DNA from 3 places in the Aerococcus christensenii genome. Region 3 is predicted to be linked to each of the others. Evidence: a T-box and tRNA genes for the amino acid it is inferred to sense, from the RefSeq annotation. Region 3 holds a T-box; the other regions hold tRNA genes.
What was found. A T-box is a leader RNA that pairs with one kind of tRNA and senses whether it is charged. The one in region 3 lies ahead of serS (serine--tRNA ligase), so its partner is inferred to be a tRNA-Ser.
Positions count from the first base shown of each region.

Region 1 (5,652 bases), 410 kb from region 3:
ATACGGGTTATTTGGTCTAAGGCGATAAAGTGATTGGCGATGCCTTCCTCATTCATCTTGTCAATAATATATTGGCCAGAGAACCCTCCTACAAATCCTGTAGCAATATTCTCTAAGCCTAGGCGGTTAAACACCAGAGATGCATTAATTCCTTTTCCACCTACCACATAGTGATCTGCTTTCGAGCGGTTTAAGTTTCCTAAATGGAAATCTTCTACTTGAATCACTAAGTCAATAGCCGGATTAAATGTAATCGTATAGATCATACACTAACCTCCATTATTTGCATGATTTTTTCATATTTTTTATTCGACTTATCGGTCATCAAAGGAACTTCTTTTAATTCAGCCACTTGATAAAAATTAGCGGTATCAAATTTTGAGGAGTCAGCTAGGAAGTAAGCCTGCTTACTTTGTTGAATAGCAGCTTTCTTGAGTTTGCCTTCTTCTATATCCGGCGTTGTAAAACCTGCTTTGAGATCAATCCCATTAATTCCCAAAAAGGCTTTATCAAAGTGTAAACTTAACATCTGTTCATATGAAGAAGCACCAATTGCAGTTCCTGTACTCTGTTTGATGAATCCACCAATAAACAAAGTTTTTATATTGGCTTGGTAGAGCGCACTTGCTATTTCAATTCCATTCGTTACGACTAAGAGTTTTTTGTTATTCAACCACGGGATCATCTCAAAAGTCGTCGTTCCTGAATCAAGATAGATGACATCGCCCTCTTCTACCAACTGACCTGCTTTTTTCCCAATCAATTGTTTTTCTAAAACATGGACATGACGTTTTTCTGGTAAACTGGCTTCATGCGTTTGTTGTTTTACCTTCTTAGCACCTCCATGCACACGAATCAATACACCTTTTTCCTCAAGCGCTGCAAAATCTCTTCGAATTGTAGATTCAGACACATTCAATTGTTCTGATATCTCTTGCAATTGAATAATAGACATTTTATCTAAAGCTTGTCGAATAAATCGATGTCTTTCTTCAGTAAGCAATCCTATCACTCCCTTCTCTAGCTAAAACCTCTTGCACACCACTGTTATTATAACCAACCTCTTTTCAAAAAACAATCATTTTTGATCAGTTTCTTCCAAATTCTTTCAAATAGTATCGGAATTTTGATAACTTTTGCTTATTTATATCTAACTTTTTGAAGCACAACCTAATATTTCTTTTTTTGAAGAACAGGACCACTCAATATTTCTTCCTTTTTTGAAAAACAGAATAACTAAAAAGGAGAGGACAATCTATAAAAGATCTCCTCTCCTACACCGAATGCGATGATTTTGAAAAATAGGAAAAAAATAGCCCTCGAAAGGTTTATTTCTTTATGACCCGTACGGGATTTGAACCCGTGTTACCGCCGTGAAAGGGCGGTGTCTTAACCGCTTGACCAACGGGCCAACTTATGAAATGGTCCGAGACAGAATCGAACTGCCGACACCTTGAGCTTCAATCAAGTGCTCTACCAACTGAGCTATCGGACCGAAAACGGTTCGGACGGGATTTGAACCCGCGATCTTCTGCGTGACAGGCAGACATGTTAACCCCTACACCACCGAACCTTTTAACCGTATTATCGCAGTGTTTAGGGAACACTAACGATTGCGGAGACAGGATTCGAACCTGTGATCTCCGGGCTATGAGCCCGACGAGCTGCCAGCTGCTCTGCTCCGCGATAATAATAAAATAATAAAATGACCCGTACGGGATTTGAACCCGTGTTACCGCCGTGAAAGGGCGGTGTCTTAACCGCTTGACCAACGGGCCAACGTAGAAACAAAAAAAAGCGGAGGATAAGGGATTCGAACCCTTGCGCCAGTTTCCCGACCTAACGATTTAGCAAACCGTCCTCTTCGGCCTCTTGAGTAATCCTCCAAAAAATGGGCCTGAATGGACTTGAACCATCGACCTCACCCTTATCAGGGGTGCGCTCTAACCAGCTGAGCTACAGGCCCAAAAAATAAAGCGGGTGACGAGAATCGAACTCGCGACAACAGCTTGGAAGGCTGTGGTTTTACCACTAAACTACACCCGCATAGACGGTTCGGACGGGATTTGAACCCGCGATCTTCTGCGTGACAGGCAGACATGTTAACCCCTACACCACCGAACCTATTCAGTTTTTTTTCACTAAACTTTATTAACCGTTTAGTAATTGCGGAGACAGGATTCGAACCTGTGACCTCCGGGTTATGAGCCCGACGAGCTGCCAGCTGCTCTACTCCGCGATATCAACAAGGAGGATAAGGGATTCGAACCCTTGCGCGGTTTGACCCGCCTGACGGTTTTCAAGACCGTTCCCTTCAGCCGGACTTGGGTAATCCTCCATTTTACAAGTATGGACCTTGTAGGACTCGAACCTACGACCTGACGGTTATGAGCCGTCTGCTCTAACCATCTGAGCTAAAGGTCCAAGCTTCAATTATAGCGGCGAAGGGGATCGAACCCCTGACCTCCCGGGTATGAACCGGACGCTCTAGCCAGCTGAGCTACGCCGCCAACTCAATGGTACTAGTACACGAATGAACGTATACTATGGAGAATAGCGGGATCGAACCGCTGACCTCCTGCTTGCAAAGCAGGCGCTCTCCCAGCTGAGCTAATCCCCCATATCGGGAAAACAGGATTCGAACCTGCGACCCCTTGGTCCCAAACCAAGTGCTCTACCAAGCTGAGCTATTTCCCGAACAATGCACCCAGCAGGATTCGAACCTGCAACCGCTTGATTCGTAGTCAAGTACTCTATCCAGTTGAGCCATGGGTGCTTAATATGCCGAGGACCGGAATCGAACCGGTACGGTGTTTAACCACCGCGGGATTTTAAGTCCCGTGCGTCTGCCAGTTCCGCCACCCCGGCATATTAAAATAAATTACCTTTCGGTAAAGCGGAAGACGGGATTCGAACCCGCGACCCCCACCTTGGCAAGGTGATGTTCTACCACTGAACTACTTCCGCATATAATGCCGGCTAAAGGACTTGAACCCTCGACCCCCTGATTACAAATCAGATGCTCTACCAACTGAGCTAAGCCGGCTCGCTTATAAAGTGCGGGTGAAGGGACTTGAACCCCCACGCCTTTTGGGCGCCAGATCCTAAATCTGGTGCGTCTGCCAGTTCCGCCACACCCGCATATTTTATGATCCGTGGGAGGCTCGAACTCCCGACCCTCTGATTAAAAGTCAGATGCTCTACCGACTGAGCTAACGAATCATGATGGAGAATGAGGGGCTCGAACCCCCGACCCTCTGCTTGTAAGGCAGATGCTCTCCCAGCTGAGCTAATTCTCCAATTCTTGCACGGCAACGTCCTAGTCTCACAGGGGGAAACCCCCAACTACATTCGGCGCTAAGAAGCTTAACTTCTGTGTTCGGTATGGGAACAGGTGTATCCTTCTTGCTATCGTCACCGCACAATATGAGCCTTATTCGCTCAAAACTGAATCTATAGTCTCTTCCTCTTTGTCATACAACTTTTCCTTTGGATAAGTCCTCGACCGATTAGTATTCGTCCGCTTCACCTATTACTAGGCTTCCACTCCGAACCTATCTACCTGATCGTCTTTCAGGGGTCTTACTCTCTTATTGAGATGGGAAATCTCATCTCGAGGGGGGCTTCACGCTTAGATGCTTTCAGCGCTTATCCCGTCCACACATAGCTACCCAGCTGTGCTCCTGGTGGAACAACTGGTACACCAGCGGTGTGTCCATCCCGGTCCTCTCGTACTAAGGATAGCTCCTCTCAAATTTCCAACGCCCGCGACGGATAGGGACCGAACTGTCTCACGACGTTCTGAACCCAGCTCGCGTACCGCTTTAATGGGCGAACAGCCCAACCCTTGGGACCGACTTCAGCCCCAGGATGCGATGAGCCGACATCGAGGTGCCAAACCTCCCCGTCGATGTGAACTCTTGGGGGAGATAAGCCTGTTATCCCCAGGGTAGCTTTTATCCGTTGAGCGATGGCCCTTCCATGCGGAACCACCGGATCACTAAGCCCGACTTTCGTCCCTGCTCGACTTGTAGGTCTCGCAGTCAAGCTCCCTTCTGCCTTTACACTCTTCGAATGATTTCCAACCATTCTGAGGGAACCTTTGGGCGCCTCCGTTACTCTTTAGGAGGCGACCGCCCCAGTCAAACTGCCCGACTGACACTGTCTCCCGACCAGATTATGGTCGCGGGTTAGAATGGTCATGTCACAAGGGTAGTATCCCACGGGTGCCTCCTTCGAAACTAGCGTCCCGATCTCTTCGGCTCCTACCTATCCTGTACATGTCACACAAACATTCAATATCAACCTACAGTAAAGCTCCATGGGGTCTTTCCGTCCTGTCGCGGGTAACCAGCATCTTCACTGGTACTACAATTTCACCGAGCCTCTCGTTGAGACAGTGCCCAAATCGTTACGCCTTTCGTGCGGGTCAGAACTTACCTGACAAGGAATTTCGCTACCTTAGGACCGTTATAGTTACGGCCGCCGTTTACTGGGGCTTCAATTCAGAGCTTCGCTCGAAAGCTTACCCTTCCTCTTAACCTTCCAGCACCGGGCAGGCGTCAGCCTCTATACGTCATCTTCCGATTTGGCAGAGACCTATGTTTTTGATAAACAGTCGCTTGGGCCTATTCACTGCGGCTGACCTTGCGGTCAGCACCCCTTCTCCCGAAGTTACGGGGTCATTTTGCCGAGTTCCTTAACGAGAGTTCGCTCGCTCACCTTAGTGTTCTCCACTCGACTACCTGTGTCGGTTTGCGGTACGGGTTGCTTTATTCTTACTAGAAACTTTTCTTGACAGTGTGACATCGGCTGCTTCGATACTTGATTTCTCTCCCCGTCACAGCTTGTGTACTCTGTGGCAAGCCTTTCACTCACCATCACACTTACTGCTTGGACGCGTCTTTCCATCTCCGCGCTCAGCTTAGCCTCCTGTGTCCTTCCTTCGCTCAAACAAATAAAACAAGTACAGGAATCTCAACCTGTTGTCCATCGCCTATCCCTTTCGGTCTCGGCTTAGGTCCCGACTTACCCTGGGAGGACGAGCCTTCCCCAGGAAACCTTAGTCATTCGGTGGACGGGATTCTCACCCGTCTTTCGCTACTCATACCGGCATTCTCACTTCTATACGCTCCACTGGTCCTCACGATCCAGCTTCTCTGCCTATAGAACGCTCTCCTACCATCCTCACGGATCCACAGCTTCGGTGTTCAGTTTAGCCCCGGTACATTTTCGGCGCAGGGTCACTCGACTAGTGAGCTATTACGCACTCTTTAAATGATGGCTGCTTCTAAGCCAACATCCTAGTTGTCTGTGCAACTCCACATCCTTTTCCACTTAACTGATACTTTGGGACCTTAGCTGGTGGTCTGGGCTCTTTCCCTTTCGACGACGGATCTTATCACTCGCCGTCTGACTCCTGGACTAAAACTTTTTGGCATTCGGAGTTTATCAGATGTCAGTAATCCTAGATGGACCCCTCGATCAAACAGTGCTCTACCTCCAATAGTCATCATCCAAGGCTAGCCCTAAAGCTATTTCGGAGAGAACCAGCTATCTCCAAGTTCGATTGGAATTTCACCGCTACCCACACGTCATCCCCGCCTTTTTCAACAGACGTGGGTTCGGGCCTCCAGCGTGTTTTACCACACC
Region 1 is NZ_CP014159.1:235,049-240,700, forward strand. Features, by position in the region: gene pfkB (1-phosphofructokinase) at 1-266, opposite strand, end outside; gene AWM71_RS01105 (DeoR/GlpR family DNA-binding transcription regulator) at 263-1,003, opposite strand; tRNA gene AWM71_RS01110 (tRNA-Glu) at 1,340-1,411, opposite strand; tRNA gene AWM71_RS01115 (tRNA-Phe) at 1,423-1,495, opposite strand; tRNA gene AWM71_RS01120 (tRNA-Asp) at 1,501-1,573, opposite strand; tRNA gene AWM71_RS01125 (tRNA-Met) at 1,614-1,686, opposite strand; tRNA gene AWM71_RS01130 (tRNA-Glu) at 1,707-1,778, opposite strand; tRNA gene AWM71_RS01135 (tRNA-Ser) at 1,799-1,886, opposite strand; tRNA gene AWM71_RS01140 (tRNA-Ile) at 1,893-1,966, opposite strand; tRNA gene AWM71_RS01145 (tRNA-Gly) at 1,976-2,046, opposite strand; tRNA gene AWM71_RS01150 (tRNA-Asp) at 2,052-2,124, opposite strand; tRNA gene AWM71_RS01155 (tRNA-Met) at 2,167-2,239, opposite strand; tRNA gene AWM71_RS01160 (tRNA-Ser) at 2,249-2,338, opposite strand; tRNA gene AWM71_RS01165 (tRNA-Ile) at 2,351-2,424, opposite strand; tRNA gene AWM71_RS01170 (tRNA-Met) at 2,437-2,510, opposite strand; tRNA gene AWM71_RS01175 (tRNA-Ala) at 2,548-2,620, opposite strand; tRNA gene AWM71_RS01180 (tRNA-Pro) at 2,624-2,697, opposite strand; tRNA gene AWM71_RS01185 (tRNA-Arg) at 2,703-2,776, opposite strand; tRNA gene AWM71_RS01190 (tRNA-Leu) at 2,783-2,868, opposite strand; tRNA gene AWM71_RS01195 (tRNA-Gly) at 2,896-2,967, opposite strand; tRNA gene AWM71_RS01200 (tRNA-Thr) at 2,974-3,046, opposite strand; tRNA gene AWM71_RS01205 (tRNA-Leu) at 3,059-3,141, opposite strand; tRNA gene AWM71_RS01210 (tRNA-Lys) at 3,150-3,222, opposite strand; tRNA gene AWM71_RS01215 (tRNA-Val) at 3,227-3,299, opposite strand; rRNA gene rrf (5S ribosomal RNA) at 3,307-3,422, opposite strand; rRNA gene AWM71_RS01225 (23S ribosomal RNA) at 3,490-5,652, opposite strand, start outside.
Region 1: it has a tRNA-Ser gene. The T-box ahead of serS (serine--tRNA ligase) is inferred to sense a tRNA for this amino acid. The anticodon was not compared.

Region 2 (5,652 bases), 360 kb from region 3:
GACGAACACCGATATGCTTCGGGGAGCTGTAAGTAAGCTTTGATCCGGAGATTTCCGAATGGGGGAACCTCATTGTTTTAATCGACAATGGCAAGTAAGTGAATACATAGCTTATGATGTGGTAGACGTGGTGAACTGAAACATCTCAGTAGCCATAGGAAAAGAAAGAAAAATCGATTTCCTAAGTAGCGGCGAGCGAACGGGAAAGAGGCCAAACCAAAGTGCTTGCACTTTGGGGTTGTAGGACTGAAGGAAGGTATGACAAGATCTAGCCGAATGATTTGGGAAAATCAATCGAAGAAGGTGAAAATCCTGTAGGCGAAAGATCGCGGCAGCCTGTCAGTATCCTGAGTACGGCGGTACACGTGAAATTCCGTCGGAATCCACCGGGACCATCCGGTAAGCCTAAATACTACCTAGTGACCGATAGTGAACCAGTACCGTGAGGGAAAGGTGAAAAGCACCCCGGGAGGGGAGTGAAAGAGTACCTGAAACCGTATGCCTACAAGCAGTCAAAGCCCGTTAAAGGGTGATGGCGTACTTTTTGTAGAACGGACCGGCGAGTGACGATAGCAAGCAAGGTTAAGCGGAAGAAGCGGAGCCTTAGCGAAAGCGAGTCTGAATAGGGCGTCAAGTTTGTTGTCGTCGACCCGAAACCAAGTGATCTACCCATGTGCAGGGTGAAGGTGTGGTAAAACACGCTGGAGGCCCGAACCCACGTCTGTTGAAAAAGGCGGGGATGACGTGTGGGTAGCGGTGAAATTCCAATCGAACTTGGAGATAGCTGGTTCTCTCCGAAATAGCTTTAGGGCTAGCCTTGGATGATGACTATTGGAGGTAGAGCACTGTTTGATCGAGGGGTCCATCTAGGATTACTGACATCTGATAAACTCCGAATGCCAAAAAGTTTTAGTCCAGGAGTCAGACGGCGAGTGATAAGATCCGTTGTCGAAAGGGAAAGAGCCCAGACCACCAGCTAAGGTCCCAAAGTATCAGTTAAGTGGAAAAGGATGTGGGGTTGCACAGACAACTAGGATGTTGGCTTAGAAGCAGCCATCATTTAAAGAGTGCGTAATAGCTCACTAGTCGAGTGACCCTGCGCCGAAAATGTACCGGGGCTAAACTGAACACCGAAGCTGTGGATCCGTGAGGATGGTAGGAGAGCGTTCTATAGGCAGAGAAGCTGGATCGTGAGGACCAGTGGAGCGTATAGAAGTGAGAATGCCGGTATGAGTAGCGAAAGACGGGTGAGAATCCCGTCCACCGAATGACTAAGGTTTCCTGGGGAAGGCTCGTCCTCCCAGGGTAAGTCGGGACCTAAGCCGAGACCGAAAGGGATAGGCGATGGACAACAGGTTGAGATTCCTGTACTTGTTTTATTTGTTTGAGCGAAGGAAGGACACAGGAGGCTAAGCTGAGCGCGGAGATGGAAAGACGCGTCCAAGCAGTAAGTGTGATGGTGAGTGAAAGGCTTGCCACAGAGTACACAAGCTGTGACGGGGAGAGAAATCAAGTATCGAAGCAGCCGATGTCACACTGTCAAGAAAAGTTTCTAGTGAGAATAAAGCAACCCGTACCGCAAACCGACACAGGTAGTCGAGTGGAGAACACTAAGGTGAGCGAGCGAACTCTCGTTAAGGAACTCGGCAAAATGACCCCGTAACTTCGGGAGAAGGGGTGCTGACCGCAAGGTCAGCCGCAGTGAATAGGCCCAAGCGACTGTTTATCAAAAACATAGGTCTCTGCCAAATCGGAAGATGACGTATAGAGGCTGACGCCTGCCCGGTGCTGGAAGGTTAAGAGGAAGGGTAAGCTTTCGAGCGAAGCTCTGAATTGAAGCCCCAGTAAACGGCGGCCGTAACTATAACGGTCCTAAGGTAGCGAAATTCCTTGTCAGGTAAGTTCTGACCCGCACGAAAGGCGTAACGATTTGGGCACTGTCTCAACGAGAGGCTCGGTGAAATTGTAGTACCAGTGAAGATGCTGGTTACCCGCGACAGGACGGAAAGACCCCATGGAGCTTTACTGTAGGTTGATATTGAATGTTTGTGTGACATGTACAGGATAGGTAGGAGCCGAAGAGATCGGGACGCTAGTTTCGAAGGAGGCACCCGTGGGATACTACCCTTGTGACATGACCATTCTAACCCGCGACCATAATCTGGTCGGGAGACAGTGTCAGTCGGGCAGTTTGACTGGGGCGGTCGCCTCCTAAAGAGTAACGGAGGCGCCCAAAGGTTCCCTCAGAATGGTTGGAAATCATTCGAAGAGTGTAAAGGCAGAAGGGAGCTTGACTGCGAGACCTACAAGTCGAGCAGGGACGAAAGTCGGGCTTAGTGATCCGGTGGTTCCGCATGGAAGGGCCATCGCTCAACGGATAAAAGCTACCCTGGGGATAACAGGCTTATCTCCCCCAAGAGTTCACATCGACGGGGAGGTTTGGCACCTCGATGTCGGCTCATCGCATCCTGGGGCTGAAGTCGGTCCCAAGGGTTGGGCTGTTCGCCCATTAAAGCGGTACGCGAGCTGGGTTCAGAACGTCGTGAGACAGTTCGGTCCCTATCCGTCGCGGGCGTTGGAAATTTGAGAGGAGCTATCCTTAGTACGAGAGGACCGGGATGGACACACCGCTGGTGTACCAGTTGTTCCACCAGGAGCACAGCTGGGTAGCTATGTGTGGACGGGATAAGCGCTGAAAGCATCTAAGCGTGAAGCCCCCCTCGAGATGAGATTTCCCATCTCAATAAGAGAGTAAGACCCCTGAAAGACGATCAGGTAGATAGGTTCGGAGTGGAAGCCTAGTAATAGGTGAAGCGGACGAATACTAATCGGTCGAGGACTTATCCAAAGGAAAAGTTGTATGACAAAGAGGAAGAGACTATAGATTCAGTTTTGAGCGAATAAGGCTCATATTGTGCGGTGACGATAGCAAGAAGGATACACCTGTTCCCATACCGAACACAGAAGTTAAGCTTCTTAGCGCCGAATGTAGTTGGGGGTTTCCCCCTGTGAGACTAGGACGTTGCCGTGCAATTCTTTTTATTCCGCAATAGCTCAGTTGGTAGTAGCGCTTGACTGTTAATCAAGATGTCGTAGGTTCGAGTCCTACTTGCGGAGTTTTGGCGAGTAATCCTATGGCATAGATATTGGAGAGTTGTCCGAGAGGCCGAAGGAGCACGGTTGGAAACCGTGTAAACGGGAAACCGTTTCAAGGGTTCGAATCCCTTACTCTCCGTTAATGTTGGCCCGTTGGTCAAGCGGTTAAGACACCGCCCTTTCACGGCGGTAACACGGGTTCAAATCCCGTACGGGTCATAAAATTGGAGAATTAGCTCAGCTGGGAGAGCATCTGCCTTACAAGCAGAGGGTCGGGGGTTCGAGCCCCTCATTCTCCATTTAAGGTCCGGTGGTGTAGGGGTTAACATGTCTGCCTGTCACGCAGAAGATCGCGGGTTCAAATCCCGTCCGGACCGTTTCTCATTTGGTCTGATAGCTCAGTTGGTAGAGCACTTGATTGAAGCTCAAGGTGTCGGCAGTTCGATTCTGTCTCGGACCATATAGGGAGGGATAGCGAAGCGGCCAAACGCAGCGGACTGTAAATCCGTTCCTTCGGGTTCAGAGGTTCGAATCCTCTTCCCTCCATATAAAATTCTCATTTGTGAGAATAGGGACATAGTTTAACGGTAAAACTACGGTCTCCAAAACCGTCAATCTGGGTTCGATTCCTAGTGTCCCTGTTACATAGAAATATGTAAAAAACTGAAAATGGCGAACGTGGCGAAGTGGTTAACGCATCGGTTTGTGGCACCGACACGCGGGGGTTCGATTCCCCTCGTTCGCCCTTTTATTGGGGTATCGCCAAGCGGTAAGGCAACAGACTTTGACTCTGTTATGCGTTGGTTCGAATCCAGCTACCCCAGTTTTATTATATCTAGTGATATATTATGATTAGGTATAGTGGCGGTATAGCCAAGTGGTAAGGCACGGGTCTGCAAAACCTTTATGCGCCGGTTCAAATCCGGCTACCGCCTTTTGTATATATCATGCCGGCGTGGCGGAATTGGCAGACGCGCGGGACTCAAAATCCCGTGCCTTCACGGGCGTGTGGGTTCGACCCCCACCGCCGGCACTAAGAAAAGCCCAGAAATGATCATTTTTCGACGTTTCTGGGCTTTTTTATTGCTCAATTGATAAGTTGAAGAAGCTGACAAAAAAGTTATTTTTATTTATACTAATGTCTGAAGATAAAGAGAAGTTTTAAATTTTAGGAAGGAAAAATAAAGTGAAAAAGCCTCTTATTTTTAATCATCAAATTGCCTTAAAGAAGCCAGAAAATATTCGAAATAAAGAGGCATATTGTCCTTTCTGTGATGTGGCACATTTGAAGCAAATCTTTAGGCAAGAGGGCCAAAAAATTTGGTTAATGAATAAGTACCGTACGTTTGAGGATGCCTATCAAACGATCATTATAGAATCGTCTGAGCATTGGAAAGATATTTCTTCGTATAATCAAAGTGAAAATCGCTCGATTTTTAGATTTACGTTTGATTGTTGGTTGGAAATGCTACATGATGATCGATTCCATAAGGTTCTCTTTTTTAAAAATCATGGACCACTTTCAGGTGGGAGTATTCGCCATCCTCATTTTCAAATTGTAGGTTTACAAAATAAGGAAAACGAGGATGAAGTGACTATAGAAAATTTAAAGGGAGTAGAAGTGGTTTCTAAAGGTTCGGTAAGCGTAAATATATCCACTGCTCCGATAGTTGGAGCCAATGAGTTTAATGTGTTTATTGGAAATTTAGAAGACTTAGATATTTTTGCGGATGCTGTTCAGGGAATTGTAAGATATGTTTTAAAACATACTTTTTTCGCAAACTCAGATTCTTATAATTTATTTTTCTATGCCATGGCAGGAGGTTACTATTGTAAAGTTATGCCACGATTTATAACGAGTCCGTATTTTATAGGTTTTAAAATGAGTCAAGTATTAAGACCAGAGGAGTTAGTGAAAATTGCTGAACAGATAAAGCCATTCCTTCCCCTTTGAATAAAGGAAAGTGGCTTTATTTTTTTATTTGTGAAATTTTGATTAGCCTTTAGAATATTCAAGATAAGTATTGACTTTCGATAACTTGCTTTATACAATGAGACCTGTGATTACATAAAGGTTTTATATCTATCTTTATGTGATTAACTGAACGTAGGAAAGGAAAGTAAAAATGACAAAGATTTATATGTATGGTGTCAGTGAACAAGAACGCGAATCAGCACAACGTTGGGGAGAAGAGAACAATATCGAATTGTTCTTAGACGAAGATATTTTAATGGCTGATACAGTTGATCGTTGTAAGGGATACGATGGTGTCAGCACATATCAATACACTCGTTTAGATGATGCTGTTTATCCAAAATTAAAAGAATTCGGCATCAAAAACATTGCACAACGTATGGCAGGATTTGATCCTTATAACTTAGAATTAGCAAAAGAAAATGACGTGATCATTTCTAACGTTCCTGCTTATTCTCCAGAATCTATTGCTGAATATTCAGTGGGTCAAGCTATTAACGGTATCCGTAATCTTTATACAATTAATCACCATTCTTTAAACCATGATTTCCGTGAATCTTTATTTATTCGTGGTTCTCGTG
Region 2 is NZ_CP014159.1:1,007,550-1,013,201, forward strand. Features, by position in the region: rRNA gene AWM71_RS04810 (23S ribosomal RNA) at 1-2,848, shown strand, start outside; rRNA gene rrf (5S ribosomal RNA) at 2,916-3,031, shown strand; tRNA gene AWM71_RS04820 (tRNA-Asn) at 3,044-3,117, shown strand; tRNA gene AWM71_RS04825 (tRNA-Ser) at 3,149-3,235, shown strand; tRNA gene AWM71_RS04830 (tRNA-Glu) at 3,244-3,315, shown strand; tRNA gene AWM71_RS04835 (tRNA-Val) at 3,323-3,395, shown strand; tRNA gene AWM71_RS04840 (tRNA-Asp) at 3,401-3,473, shown strand; tRNA gene AWM71_RS04845 (tRNA-Phe) at 3,484-3,556, shown strand; tRNA gene AWM71_RS04850 (tRNA-Tyr) at 3,562-3,642, shown strand; tRNA gene AWM71_RS04855 (tRNA-Trp) at 3,667-3,737, shown strand; tRNA gene AWM71_RS04860 (tRNA-His) at 3,769-3,841, shown strand; tRNA gene AWM71_RS04865 (tRNA-Gln) at 3,849-3,920, shown strand; tRNA gene AWM71_RS04870 (tRNA-Cys) at 3,960-4,031, shown strand; tRNA gene AWM71_RS04875 (tRNA-Leu) at 4,046-4,129, shown strand; gene AWM71_RS04880 (DUF4931 domain-containing protein) at 4,283-5,050, shown strand; gene AWM71_RS04885 (D-2-hydroxyacid dehydrogenase) at 5,223-5,652, shown strand, end outside.
Region 2: it has a tRNA-Ser gene. The T-box ahead of serS (serine--tRNA ligase) is inferred to sense a tRNA for this amino acid. The anticodon was not compared.

Region 3 (5,652 bases):
TCAACACTTAACATCCGAATAGCACTAACGGCTTCTTGATCTGCTTGATTAAACATCAATTGGTCACTCCTTTTCAATACGCGTGAAAACGCTCACTCAATTATATTCATGGTATCTTGTATTAAAAAACTTGTCAATCAGATTCAAAAACAATTTTTTTACATTTGTTTAAAAGTTCATATTTACCTTCTAAGAAATGAACAAATGATCATTTTTCTACAAATTCTCCACTTTCCTTGACAAAAACATCCCTAAAACTTAAGGGATCATAAGCTTTTAGGGTTGTTTTGAATCATTTCCTTTAATGAAAAGATTTATGAGAGAAATGTTTTCGAGCCACTTCTTTAATTTCGTTACTTACAATATTTTGAAGAGAGTCTTCTTTGCTTGAAGTTCTTACCATTAAATAAATATAAAAATACGGAAGTGAAATATTTTCTAAATTCAACTTCACTAAACCTTCATTGGTATTCGTTGCCATTTCAATAAGCATAGTTGCTCCAACGTTGGCTTTCACAAAAGATTTTGCAGTGGCTACTTCATTCGTAGAAAAAATATTGGTCTGATCAATGTTATGCGTATTTGCCCAATTCAAAAACACCTGATGCTGAACATAATCTTCGCCAAGGATTACAAATGATTGCTCCCTTAAATCTTTCAAAGAAACCGTTGTTTTTTTTGCTAAAGGATGATTTTCTCCTACCCAAATTTGAAATTGATCTTTAATCAATAAAGTCGTCGTAATATCCGGATAAGCCTCTTCTTCAATAGGTTGAGAAAAACCCACAAGTGCAGTATTAATTTCTCCCTTCCTTAGCAGATTTAAAATCGCCTTGGAGCCTCCCTTCTCGATAATTTGAATTTTTTCAGAAAACTTAATCAAATTTGGCAAAAAGAGAGGAAGCAAGGTCGCTCCAATAATAGGAGGAACTCCTAATTGAATGCTGTTATTTTCTTTATCATTAATTTCTTTTTTGGTTGATTCAACTAACTGAAGTATTTTCTCCGCTTGTTTTTGAAAAATTTTACCAGTCCCCGTTAGTTTTAAAATATTATTTCCTCGTTTACGAATAAATAAGGTAGTATCTAATTCATCTTCTAAACGTTTAATCATTAAAGATACAGCAGGTTGCGAAATTCCCAATGCTTCTGCTGTCGCTGTAAAACTTTGGGTTTTAGTTAAATGGATAAAGTATTCTAAATCCTGTGTTCTCATACGAATTCCTTCCGTTTATTTCATTAACTTAGACTTATTATAACATAGCTTAAGGAACCCATTTATTTTTCATTTCTTTAAAAATTACTCTCTCCTAGAAAAGAGGCCGTTTTGATCCTTCTAATCAAAACGGCCTTTGGGTTTATACTTTCAATTAAAAACCTTTAGCGTTTTCTTTCGTAATTTTAGTAACGCCACCCATGTAAGGAACTAAAACTTCTGGTATTGTGACAGAACCATCTTCATTTTGATAGTTCTCAATAATCGCAGCCACAGTCCGCCCAACTGCTAAACCAGATCCGTTCAAAGTGTGCACCAATTGTGGTTTACCATCTTTATCACGATAACGAATCTGTGCACGTCTGGCTTGAAAATCAATACAGTTTGAACAAGAAGAAATTTCACGATAAGTATCTTGGTTAGGCATCCAAACTTCTAAATCGTAAGTCTTAGAAGCAGAGAAGCCCATATCTCCTGTACATAGAACAATACGACGATAAGGAAGGCCCAATTTTTCAAGAATGTTTTCTCCATTTTTTGTCATCGATTCTAATTCTTCAAAAGATTGATCAGGACGTGCAATTTTAACCATTTCTACCTTATTGAATTGATGCATCCGAATCAAACCTCTCGTATCACGGCCTGCTGAACCTGCTTCTGAACGGAAGCATGGAGATAAGGCAGTTACCTTAATAGGAAGATCTTCATAATTAAGAATTTCATTAGCAAAATAGTTAGTGAGAGGCACTTCTGCGGTTGGAATTAAAGTAAGGTCTTGACCTTCATTGGTAATTTGATAAACATCTTCTGTAAATTTAGGAAATTGACCTGTTCCATACATTGCTTGGTCATTTACCAAGTAAGGCGTAATCATTTCTAAATAACCTTCTGCTTGGTGTTGGTCTAACATAAAGTTATAAACCGCTCTTTCCAAACGTGCTCCTAGTCCCTTGTAATAAACAAAGCGGGCTCCAGAAACTTTTGCCCCTGCTTCAAAATCTAAAATATCAAGAGCTTCCCCGATATCCCAGTGAGCTTTAATTTCAAAAGGAAATTTTCGAGGTTCTCCATGACGGTGAATTTCAACATTTTCATTTTCATCTTCTCCTACAGGAACACCTTCTGCAGGTAAGTTTGGAATACGAGCTAGCCGATCATGTTGTTCTTGATTTACTCCTTTAAGTTCTTCATCTAGGACTTTTACTTTTTGACCTAAAGCTTGCATTTCCTTAATTTTATCATCTGCGTTTTCTTTATTCCGCTTTAATTGACCGATAGTATCAGAAACGACATTTCTTTCTTGTTTTAATTGTTCGGTCTGAGCAATTAATTCCCGCCGTTTTTCATCTAAATCCTTAATCGTTTCAAGCTCTTCTTTAACAACTCCACGATTTTGTTCTTTTTGCAAAGTTTCTTCAAATTGATCTCTTAATAAACGTACATCAATCATCCTATATCCTCCTTAATTTCGAACCTTTTAAGAAATAAAAAAAGCCATTTCATCCCTCTATAAGGGACGAAATGGCTCTTTAATCTTTTTTTCGCGGTACCACCCTGATTCAAGACAATCAATTTGTCTTGCACTCACAGATAACGGTTGTTAGCCGGCAATATTCCTTGATAAAATCAAATTTATAAGCAAATTATTGTGTGGATTCCCTACCTCCTTTTACTTACTTTCACCAACCGTAAGCTCTCTAAAAAAAGAAATAATAGGTACTTGTCACAACTTTTCTTTATAGTATGTGGTTACATTTTATAAAGAATTATAAGAAGTGTCAATAGCTCTTTCATGTAATTCTTCTTATAAAAAAACAAGCAGGAATTTTATATCTGCTTGCTCTTAAAAACTTATTCAATGATTAATTCTGTTTCAAGTTCTGGAGAATGTGCCAAAGTATCTCTTACAGGACAAGTATGATCAACAAATTCAATAAATTCTTCAATTTCTTCTTTTGTATTATCTGCTTGGATATGGTAAGTCGTCTTAATAACCCCTAATCCAATTTTAGCATTTGGATTTGTTCCTCTAAAGCCATCTACATCTAAAGTTCCTTCAATTGTTAAAGAAGCTTTTTGGATATTCATATGATGAGCTTTCGCAAAAGCTTGAATCACAATAGCTTTGCATCCACCTAAAGCAGAAAGTAAAGCTTCAATTGGGTTCATTCCTTTGTTGCTTCCTCCACTTGCAACAGGTTCATCCATTACAAATGTAAAGTCTCTAACTTGACTATGCACTTCCATACCTTTAACTACATCAACAACTGCCTTAAATGTTTTGTCTGTCATAAGAATTCCTTTCTTTCTACACGTTCCTATACTTTAAATTATAACGATTCCGTTACGCGCTGTAAAGGCTTACATGCTATTTGATATATACTCTTTGCAAAGAAATTAAAAAGATTCTTTTTAAGGACCTTTTACCCGTATGCTATTTTATATCGGAACCAACTCATAATAAATTGAATGGTTTCATGAACTTTTCGTGTGATTTGAACACCTAAACTGACAGCTTTTACTTCCTCTGTTGGCGAAAGGGGAGCTTTTAGAAATTTTTGGCCGTTAATATTTTCATAGAAAGAAAGATGCAACCGCTCATCTGCTACTTTTTTGTCCATTACTAAAGGGGCTTTAATTTCTAATTGCCCTTCTGTATTGTATTGCACAGAATTTTCAAAATCTGACCAAACATTAACATCTTCTGAATGTTTTTTAGGGAGAAAACAAGCAACGTCTCTTTGATATTGCAATCGCGTAATCACTTTATTCCCACCATACACACTAACCGGATGACCTTCATTATAAAAAGAACCTTCTTTAGCAAATCTCGTCCAAACTAGATGATTCTCTAAGCTTTTTAATAATTTCTTGGTCCCTAAAAAACGTTCCTTATCTGAAGGCGCTCCAAGTGTCACAGCAATAATAGACTGCTGATTCATTCTAAAAGTAGCTACTAAACAAGCTCCTGCCTTTTCTTCAGTTCCTGTCTTTAAGCCCGTGACTTGTTTTGTTTCATACTTCATTCCTGGCAACAACTGATTCGAATTTTGAAGTGGATAAACAATCTGATCACTCACTTTAAAATTTTTATCAGTAATTTGAGCTCGACGTTGAACATCTGGATAATCCGTTAATAAATGCTGAACCAAAACAGCGATAGATCGCGCTGATAATTGATTTTCCGCTTTAGGAGAGACCCCTTCCTTTCCTCCATCCATTCGAAGTCCTGAATGCAATCCACTCGCTGAAACCAGTTGATAATCTGAAATATGAAGCTCTTTTAATTTATTTTCCATTAATTGAATAAATTGATCCTCAGACCCAGCAATTTTTTCAGCTAAAGCTACTGTAGCAGAATTAGCAGAAGCAATAATGATAGCATCTAACAATTGATCCACCGTATAATAATCATCTCCTGCTTGCAGCGGAACATTAGATAACCCTTCTGCTCTGGAATGTGCCGCTACTTCAGGAGAAATAGAAACTTTACTATCTAACTGTAACTTATCATTAGCTAAATAATCGTAAATAACATATAAAGATAATAACTTTGTTAGTGACGCTATACCATGTAATTGATCAGCTTGTTTTTCATAAAGGATCTGACCTGTCTGTTGATTTATCACTATTCCCGTTTGAAAAGGGAATTGATAGGTTTGATCTAATTGTTCAGAAAAATTTTGAAGAGAAATCTCTTCAGCTTTTGCTTCTTGTGGAATTATCCCAAAAAAGGAAGAAAGAATTAAACAAGGAAAAATCCATTTTTTTAAAATTTCTTTATTTCGTCTCTTTTTCACTGAATTTTTCCTCCTTCTCTTCTTGTTTTTTAGGAATCTCGAAACTAAAACGTGTAACCCCCTGATCCGATTGAACCCAAATTTTACCATGGTGCAAACGAACAATACTTTCCGAAATCGCCAACCCTAATCCACTTCCTTTGGTGGTACGTGAAGGATCCACACGATAAAAGCGTTGGAAGAGATTATCTAAAGCTTCTTTAGGAATTTGCGTACCGTCATTAGCAATCGTAAATTTTACCTTCTCTTTCTGGTCTTCTAATATTAAACAAATATACTGGCCTTCCCCTCCATATTTGATAGCATTGGTAATTAAATTTGAAAACACACGGACAATTTTTTCGGGATCTACTTCTACCATTACTTCATCTACTTCAGGAAGTTTTAAAATCATTTTTCGCCCCACTTCACTCGCTTCTAACTCAAACTCAACGCTCAATTGTTCAAGCAAGCGCACAACATTCGTGTTCACTGGATGAATAGTTGAATTTACTTGACTAACTTTCGTATATTCAAACAAATCCTCTACCATTTTTTGCATTTGAAGAGCTTTTGTATAACTGATTTTGACATATTTCTTCATTTGATCAACATCTTGACATTGTTCATTCTCAATCAATCCTAAATAGCCAATGA
Region 3 is NZ_CP014159.1:644,147-649,798, forward strand. Features, by position in the region: gene tkt (transketolase) at 1-56, opposite strand, end outside; gene AWM71_RS03030 (LysR family transcriptional regulator) at 302-1,216, opposite strand; gene serS (serine--tRNA ligase) at 1,371-2,666, opposite strand; T-box leader at 2,726-2,952, opposite strand; gene AWM71_RS03040 (OsmC family protein) at 3,068-3,508, opposite strand; gene AWM71_RS03045 (D-alanyl-D-alanine carboxypeptidase family protein) at 3,640-5,016, opposite strand; gene AWM71_RS03050 (sensor histidine kinase) at 4,997-5,652, opposite strand, start outside.